Regions from separate parts of the Pseudomonas batumici genome, predicted to be linked through region 1. Evidence: riboswitches for the same ligand, from Rfam matches in the RefSeq annotation. Region 1 holds a riboswitch; the other holds the start of a gene.
The links. A riboswitch is a leader RNA that binds a small molecule or an ion and turns the genes downstream of it on or off. The one in region 1 is predicted to bind cobalamin.
Positions count from the first base shown of each region.

Region 2: linked by a shared signal. The riboswitch ahead of cobW (cobalamin biosynthesis protein CobW) and the one ahead of cobO (cob(I)yrinic acid a,c-diamide adenosyltransferase) in region 1 are both predicted to bind cobalamin.

Region 1 covers NZ_CP144470.1:5,372,729-5,376,922, forward strand. Annotated here, with positions in the region: gene NUH87_RS24500 (VOC family protein) at 1-258, opposite strand, end outside; gene NUH87_RS24505 (HalD/BesD family halogenase) at 282-1,031, opposite strand; gene NUH87_RS24510 (hypothetical protein) at 1,384-1,557, shown strand; cobalamin riboswitch at 1,686-1,906, shown strand; gene cobO (cob(I)yrinic acid a,c-diamide adenosyltransferase) at 1,990-2,601, shown strand; gene NUH87_RS24520 (cobyrinate a,c-diamide synthase) at 2,598-3,956, shown strand; gene bluB (5,6-dimethylbenzimidazole synthase) at 3,953-4,194, shown strand, end outside.
Region 2 covers NZ_CP144470.1:865,942-870,135, forward strand. Annotated here, with positions in the region: gene cobN (cobaltochelatase subunit CobN) at 1-666, opposite strand, end outside; gene cobW (cobalamin biosynthesis protein CobW) at 670-1,737, opposite strand; cobalamin riboswitch at 1,832-2,050, opposite strand; gene NUH87_RS03500 (glycosyltransferase family 4 protein) at 2,139-3,431, shown strand; gene NUH87_RS03505 (glycoside hydrolase) at 3,441-4,194, opposite strand, start outside.

The DNA.
Region 1 (4,194 bases):
ATGTGCTGCCTCACGATCCCTATTGTTGAGATACTGGAATATCTCTAGGGTCGGCCCTTGATTCCCGAATCCCGGGAGTCTTAAATGCACGCCCTCAAGTTGAGCATTCTCGACTCCGGTACCGTCGGATAATTTATCTCCGGATAGAGTCCGTCGCGGGCCGACCTGTACGCAGCCGAATACGTCGCAGTAAAACTTTGCCAGTCTTTTCCAGTCTGTTGCAATAAGGTTGGTATGGCTATATTTAACTGTGTTCATGTTGTTTATCCAGGTCTTAAATGTTAGTCCCGAAAAACAAAGGTTTCGTGTTCTACATGGCGATCTCGATCTCGTGCGCGCTCCCATGTTGTGTTCAGGATGATTCGCATCACATCTTGAGTCAGAGGTTTCACTCGGTGTAGGGTGGTATCTGCTTTTAATAGATAGACGTCACCTGTCATGTGAAAATATGAGTCAATGGTGTTTTCCACCAGGAGATTCTCGACCCGTGGGTTTTTTTTATCCCAATAGGTATGAGGTACGCATTCTAGCAATCCGCCAGATTCAATGCTGGGTGCCTCAATAATCCAAATAATCGTATAGGGGTAGTCCCCCCAGTGCCATCCATGGGTATCACCGGATTTGTGCTGGCTGTTTATGATGTAGTTGTCCCACTTCCAAGGCGTAGGGATGATCTCTTCTTTTACAATATGTCCAATCAGACTCATTAAGTATTTCGAGTTATAAGCTAGCGGAATGTATTTTCCGAACTCCTCGATGTTATCCCTGCTCACATTGCTCAAGTATCGGGGGGTGTTGCCCGTCGATTCAATTAAAAAATCGCGCCGTTTGGCATGGTTTTTTAGTAGGTATTTCACATCCGCTATGATTGCGTCTCGTATGCTTTGATCTATTAGGTGGTTTATTTTTAAATACCCATCACGAGCAAATCTGTGATGTTCCCAAAAAAAATCTCTACCTTTATATGGGTCGCTGTCGAGGATTTTTATATGTGTTTCGTTAATGTTTGTGAATTCGGGCTTTAGATTCATAAAAATTTCCTTGTGTCCATTTTTGAGTGGTGAACTTTTTGTCCTGATCAGGATCCTATCTTTCTTTTGAGGGTGGATAAACAGTGGTTGGGTACTACAGTCATTCCTGGAATGAAGGAATTGAACGAGAGGTACGGCTTACTATCGCGTTGGGCGGCGCTCTTTGAGTAAGGGGTAAGCGGGGGTTAGAGTTTCAATTGCCGCGGGTATGAATAGCGATTGATCTCAAACAAGAGATTTTGCTTTGGAAACATTCTCATTGAGCTGAGTGCATAGCAGCGCGGATGGCCGCCTTGTGAGTTCTGTAGCTCGCCATTACGATGTCTTCAATTGTCATGACACAGAGGTGTCTATGAAAACGACTAAAAATGCTGCGAAAGCAGCCATGATTGCGAAGTTCACCGCTGAGGCCGTGTCTGTGGCGGCAGTGGGTATTTCTGAAAATCAGCGCCGTTTTCTCAAGGTCGGCTTGAGCCGTGGCAAGGAGCTTGAACCTACGGGCGTGCTCGCAGGTGCTCGTTCCTGACACCGGTTTCTAACGATCATCTTTGACAAAAAGCACCTTCCCAAACTCTCTGCAAACGCCCCGGCTGCTTTGGGGCGTTTGCTTTTGTAGTGGCGGCTTTAATTGACGCTCCACCCCCAACCCTCTAACCTTCGCCGATTGTTTCAGGTGCTCTGTGGCCGACGGCCGACAGGGTGAAACAGGGAAGCCGGTGAGCCCTTCGACAGGTGCGATTCCGGCGCTGCCCCCGCAACGGTAAATGAGTCAAGACCGCGCCTTGAGCCACTGTGTCCAGCCGACATGGGAAGGCGCGCGGTCCCGCGCATACGCGCTCATGAGCCCGGAGACCGGCCTGATCCATCCCACAGCGTCACGGCGGGCGATGCTGGACGGCTCCGGCCGCGTTTTTCCCTGCCCCCCGTTTGCCTTATCCAGCCCCAACGGAGAGCTGCCATGAACGAATCCCCCGATCGCGACGAACGCCACCTGGCGCGCATGCTGCGCAAAAAGGCAGTGATCGACGAGCGTATCGCCAGTGCCCCGAACGAATGCGGCCTGCTGCTGGTACTGACCGGCAACGGCAAGGGCAAGAGCAGCTCGGCCTTCGGCATGCTCGCCCGGGCCATGGGCCATGGCATGCAGTGCGGTGTGGTGCAATTTATCAAGGGCCGCAACAGCACCGGCGAGGAGCTGTTCTTCCGGCGCTTCCCCGAGCAGGTGCGCTTCCATGTGATGGGCGAAGGCTTTACCTGGGAAACCCAGGACCGCCAGCGCGATATCGCCGCCGCCGAAGCCGCCTGGGCCGTTTCCCGGGAAATGCTCCGTGATCCGGGCATCGGCCTGGTGGTGCTCGATGAGCTGAATATCGCCCTCAAGCACGGTTACCTGGACCTCGACCAGGTGTTGACCGACCTGCAAGCCCGCCCGCCGATGCAGCACGTTCTGGTCACCGGACGCGGCGCCAAGCCGGAAATGATCGAGCTGGCCGACACCGTGACCGAAATGGGCCTGCTCAAGCATGCGTTCCAGGCCGGGATCAAGGCCCAGAAGGGCATCGAGCTATGAGGCAAACCCGTCATTGCCCGGCGGTGCTGATCGCCGCGCCGGCTTCCGGCCAGGGCAAGACCACGGTGACCGCGGCCCTGGCGCGCCTGCACCGCAACCAGGGACGCAAGGTCCGGGTGTTCAAGTGCGGCCCGGATTTTCTCGACCCGATGATTCACGAGCGCGCCAGCGGTGCGCCGGTCTATCAGCTGGATTTGTGGATGGTCGGCGCCGAGGAAAGTCGCCGCCTGCTCTGGGAGGCGGCGGGTGAGGCCGACCTGATCCTGATCGAAGGGGTCATGGGGCTGTTCGACGGTACGCCGTCCAGCGCCGACCTGGCTCGGCATTTCGGCGTGCCGGTGCTCGGGGTGATCGACGGCACGGCCATGGCCCAGACCTTCGGCGCCCTGGCCCTGGGGCTGGCGCGTTACCAGCCGGACCTGCCGTTCGCCGGGGTGCTGGCCAACCGCGTCGGCACCCAGCGTCATGCGCAATTGCTCGAAGGCAGCCTGACCGAAGGCCTGCGCTGGTACGGCGCGCTCTCCCGGGAGACCGGGATCGAGTTGCCGAGCCGCCATCTCGGCCTGGTACAGGCCAGTGAATTGAATGACCTGGACCGGCGCCTGGACGCCGCCGCCGAGGCTCTGGCCGGCAGTTGCGAGGTTGCGCTGCCGCCGCCGGTGGCCTTTGAGGCGCCTGAACCGGTCGCCGTCGAACCGCTGCTGGCCGGCGTGCGCATCGCCGTGGCCCGTGACGAGGCCTTTGCCTTCACCTATGGCGCCAGCCTGGATCTGTTGCGGGAGATGGGCGCCGAGTTGCGGTTTTTCTCACCGATTCACGATCGGCACTTGCCCGAGGCGGACAGCCTTTACCTGCCCGGTGGTTATCCGGAGCTGCATCACCTGGCCTTGGGGCAGAACGCGCCGATGCTGGCGGCGATCCGTGCCCATCATCAGGCCGGAAAACCCTTGCTCGCCGAGTGCGGCGGCATGCTCTATCTGCTCGATGCGTTGACCGATGTCGAAGGGCAGCGCGCCGATCTGCTGGGCCTGCTGCCGGGCGAGGCGGTGATGCAGAAGCGCCTGGCGGCCCTGGCCTTGCAGGCGGTGACCTTGCCGGAAGGACTGTTGCGCGGTCACACCTATCACCATTCGCTGACCACCACGGCGCTGGAACCGATTGCCCGGGGCCTGAGCCCCAATGGCGGGCGCGGCGCCGAGGTGGTGTATCGCCAGGGGCGGATGACCGCCTCTTACGTGCATTTTTATTTTCCGTCGAATCCGCGGGCGATCGCCGCGCTTCTGGCACCTGATATCCACCCTGCCAAGGCCGGCGCACTCTCGGAGAGCGCGGACTTGCCCGCGCAGAGGCCATGACCGACAACGCTTTTACCCCTGAAGAACGTGCGGCGGTCTACCGCGTCATTGGCGAGCGCCGCGATATGCGCCACTTTGCCGGTGGCAGCGTAGCCCCCGAATTGCTCTCGCGCCTGCTGGAAGCGGCGCACCAGGCGCCCAGCGTCGGTCTGATGCAACCCTGGCGCTTCATTCGCATTACCCAGCGCGAATTGCGCGTCAGGATCCAGCAGTTGGTGGAAGAAGAACGGGTACGCAC
Region 2 (4,194 bases), 2.3 Mb from region 1:
GAACACATCGACGAAGGCGGTATTGGCCGCCTGCAAGTGCGAGCGATAGAACAGCAAGGCCGCGACCGGTTGACCCGGCTGCCAGTCGGCGCGCCAGTCAGCCAGGCCGGCGGCGCCGTGGCGCGGATGATAGATCGCCGTACGCGGCAACGGCTTCGGCTCTTCCCAGGCATAGTCGCGGCCCAACCAACGGCTGGCGAGGCAGCGATACAGGTCCAGGGCATTGCCCAGACCGCCCTGGCGCAGAAAGTGCCAAAGTCGCTCGGCGTCCTGCGCGGGCACGTTGCCCAGGTCGCTCAGCTCCGGGTCCGGACGATCGTCCCCCGGCACCAGGATCAGGGTCACCCCCCGTTCGGCCAGTTGCACCAGCCGTTCGATCCCGTAGCGCCAGTAACCGATCCCGCCGTGCAGGGACAGCAGGATGACCCGGGCGTGTTGCAGCACCTGGTCGACATAAAGATCGACCGAGGCGTGATTCTGCACCTGCATCGGGTTCGCCAGGCGCAGGCTCGGGTAATCCTCGGGCAGTTGCCCGGCCGCTTCGGCCAGCAGTGCGAGACTGGAGTCGCCGCTGCAGAGGATCACCAGCTCGGCGGGGGTTTGTCCCAGGTCGGCAATATTGTCATCCGACACAAAACCGCCGGGCTGGGTCCTGAGCAGGTGCATGGGTCAGACGGTCAGCGCGGTGCGCAGGGTCGATTCGAGCAGCGCGGCATCCAGCTCCTGGCCGATCAGCACCAGGCGGGTGACACGGGGCTCATCGGCGCGCCAGGCACGGTCGAAGTGCTTGTCGAAGCGCGTGCCCACGCCCTGGACCAGCAGGCGCATCGGCTTGTTCGGGATGGCGGCGAAACCCTTGACCCGCAGGATGCCGTGCTTGACCACCAGTTGCGTCAGGGCGTCCAGCAGCAGGCTTTCATCCGCCTGCGGCAGCTCGATGGAGATCGAGTCGAAGGCATCGTGATCGTGATCGTCATGATCGTCGCCGTCATGGTGGTGATCATGGTGACTGTGACGAGCGTCGATGTGTTCCTCGGAACCGGCGCCCAGGCCCAGCAGCACATCCAGGGGCAGGCGACCGCTGCTGGCCTCGATGACCTTCACCGCCGGCGGCAGTTCCTCGGCCACTTCCAGGCGGACCTTGGCCAGGTCTGCCGGGCTGATCAGGTCGGCCTTGTTGAGAATCACCAGGTCGGCGCTGGACAGTTGGTCGGCGAACAGCTCGTGCAGCGGCGATTCGTGGTCCAGGTTCGGGTCGAGCTTGCGCTGGGCATCCACCTGATCGGGGAACGCGGCAAAGGTGCCGGCGGCCACGGCCGGGCTGTCGACCACGGTGATCACCGCATCGACGGTGCAGGCACTGCGGATTTCCGGCCACTGGAAGGCTTGCACCAGGGGCTTGGGCAACGCCAGGCCGGAGGTTTCGATGAGGATATGATCCAGGTCGCCACGGCGCGCCACCAGCTCGCGCATCACCGGGAAAAACTCTTCCTGGACGGTGCAGCAGAGGCAACCGTTGGCCAGTTCATAGACGCGGCCGTTGGCCTCTTCTTCGCTGCAGCCGATGGCGCACTGCTTGAGGATCTCGCCGTCGATGCCCAATTCGCCGAACTCGTTGACGATCACCGCGATGCGACGGCCCTGGGCGTTGTCCAGCATATGGCGCAACAGCGTGGTCTTTCCCGAGCCGAGAAAGCCGGTGACGATGGTGACGGGAAGCTTGGCCAGTGTTTTCATCGGATGCCCTTTGGCAAAGTGGCGGGCATGCGGGACGAGAACCGCGGCCCTTGGGCGCGGATGCGTTCGCCACCGGATCACCCCGCCCGGTTGTAGTGAAAAACGGTACGAGGCAGGTCTCCTGGCTTACGGTCGGGCGGTCGCTGCTCCGTCTCGGGAGCACTCGACCCGCCTGGCCTTGCACCTTCCCGCCCGGAGGCAGTGGCATTGCAGGGCTATCGAACCGTTTACAGTTGCGGGGGCAGCCGCGGCATACCGCGTTCCCTTCTTAGCTTCGGCCGGATGCCGAAGAACCTCGAGGCTGCAAGGCTACGCAGTGCGTCGGGGCAGGTCAATCTCAAGCGCCGCTGTGGTTTAATTGCGCCCCTTTCCCGCCCTGCCCGTTTCAAGGAAGCCTGTTCATGAACGCCACCGACATCACCCAGGTCCTGGTTATCGGTTATGTCTGGCCGGAACCGCGTTCATCGGCCGCCGGCGGACACATGATGCAAATTCTCGAGAGCTTTCTCGATGCCGGCTGGCGCATCACCTTCGCCAGTCCCGCCGCCATCGGCGAACACAAGGCCGACCTGGCGAGCCTGGGCATCGAGGAGTGTCGCATCGAGCTCAACAACAGCAGCTTCGACAGCTTTGTCGGCGAGCTGCAACCGGATGTGGTGCTGTTCGACCGCTTCATGATGGAGGAGCAATTCGGCTGGCGGGTCGAGAAGCACTGCCCCCAGGCCCTGCGCGTGCTGGAAACCTCGGACCTGCAAAGCCTGCGCGATGCCCGCCAGCAACAACTCAAGGCGCGCCTGAAAGACGATCAGGACCCAAATGACTTCAGCGCCCTGTTCGCTCCCGACCAGCGGCAGATCTTCGAACAGATGAGCGAAACCGATCTGGCCCAGCGGGAAATCGCCGCCATCTATCGTTCGGACCTGAGCCTGATGATTTCCGAGGTCGAGTCGCAACTGCTTATCGAGCAGTTCAAGGTCCCGGCGGCCTTGCTGCACGGCTGCCCGCTGATGGTCGACCCGCCCACCGAGGCCCCTCGCGGTTTCGACGAGCGTGCGCACTTTCTCAGCATCGGCAACTTTCGCCACGCGCCGAACTGGGATGCCGTGCTCTGGATGAAGACCACGATCTGGCCGCTGATCCGCCAGCAGCTGCCCACGGCCCAGCTGCATATCTATGGCGCCTACACCCCACCCAAGGCCACCGCGCTGCACAACCCCGCCCAGGGTTTTCATGTAATGAACTGGGCCGAGGACGCCTTGCAGGTGATGGCTGCTGCGCGCATCTGCCTGGCACCCTTGCGTTTCGGCGCCGGGATCAAGGGCAAGATCGTCGACGCCATGCTCTGCGGCACACCGAATGTCACCACCCCCATCGGTGCCGAAGCCATGCACGGTGACTTGCCCTGGGCCGGCGCCATCGAAACCAGCGCCACCGCCCTGGCCCAATCGGCCGTGCGCCTCTATCAGGACCGCGTGCTCTGGAACCAGGCCCAGGCCAACGGCCAGAAGCTACTGGCCGAGCGCTATGACCGGCAGGTCCACGGCCGCGCGCTGGTTGCCCGGATCCAGGCCTGCCGCCAGGACCTGGCCGCCCACCGCCGGGACAATTTCACCGGAGCGATGCTGCGTCATCACCATCACAAGAGCACCCAGTACATGGCCCAGTGGATCGAGGCGAAGAACCGCGCCAACTGAGGCCGCGTTTCAGGAAGCGCCGAGAACCTGGCGAATCTCGATCAGTTGCGCCGGCTCTCCGGCCACGATGACATGGGCCGACAACGGCGGCAGTTGCCGGCCTTCCGGCGTGCGGCTGGGCCTGACGGAGAAGTTGACGGTAATCAGGGTCCCATCGGCAAAGGTCGAGCGCTGCAGCAGGCGGTCCCCGGACAGGATCTGGAAGTCGTCCATGGCCTGGGTGAACAGTCGCTCGTGCAGCGGGCGGAACACTTTGTCGTAGGCACTGATCAGCGGCAGGTCGCGGGGGATCACCTGATCGTTGAGGTGATACAGCGGCGGCACCATGTACAACAGTTGCAGCAGGGCCGTGACATTGCGCTCGCTGGAGAACTTCAGCGAACCGTATTCCCAGTGATGGGTACTGACCAGGCTGTCGTGCAACACCATCTGGTACAGCGGCAGGCGAAATTCGGCCGAGGTCACGAAGCGCGCCACCTCCGGCTTGAGCGGTACCGCTTTGAAATACCGGTTGGGGGTCTCTGGCGGCCAGTAGCCGCCCAGGTAATAGCGCGAGCGCTTGTTCTTGCGCATGTCCGGGTCCATCCAGGCAAAGGGCTGGGTGGCAATGCCATGGCTGAAGGCGATGATCGGCGCATAGAACGACAGCCCGCCCTCACTGCCCGTGACCAGGCCCAGGGCCTGGATCGGGTACGCCAGGCGGCGTTGACGCGCCTCGGCATCCTGCGCCTGGCTGGTTTCCCGTCCCGGCGTGTAATCGCTG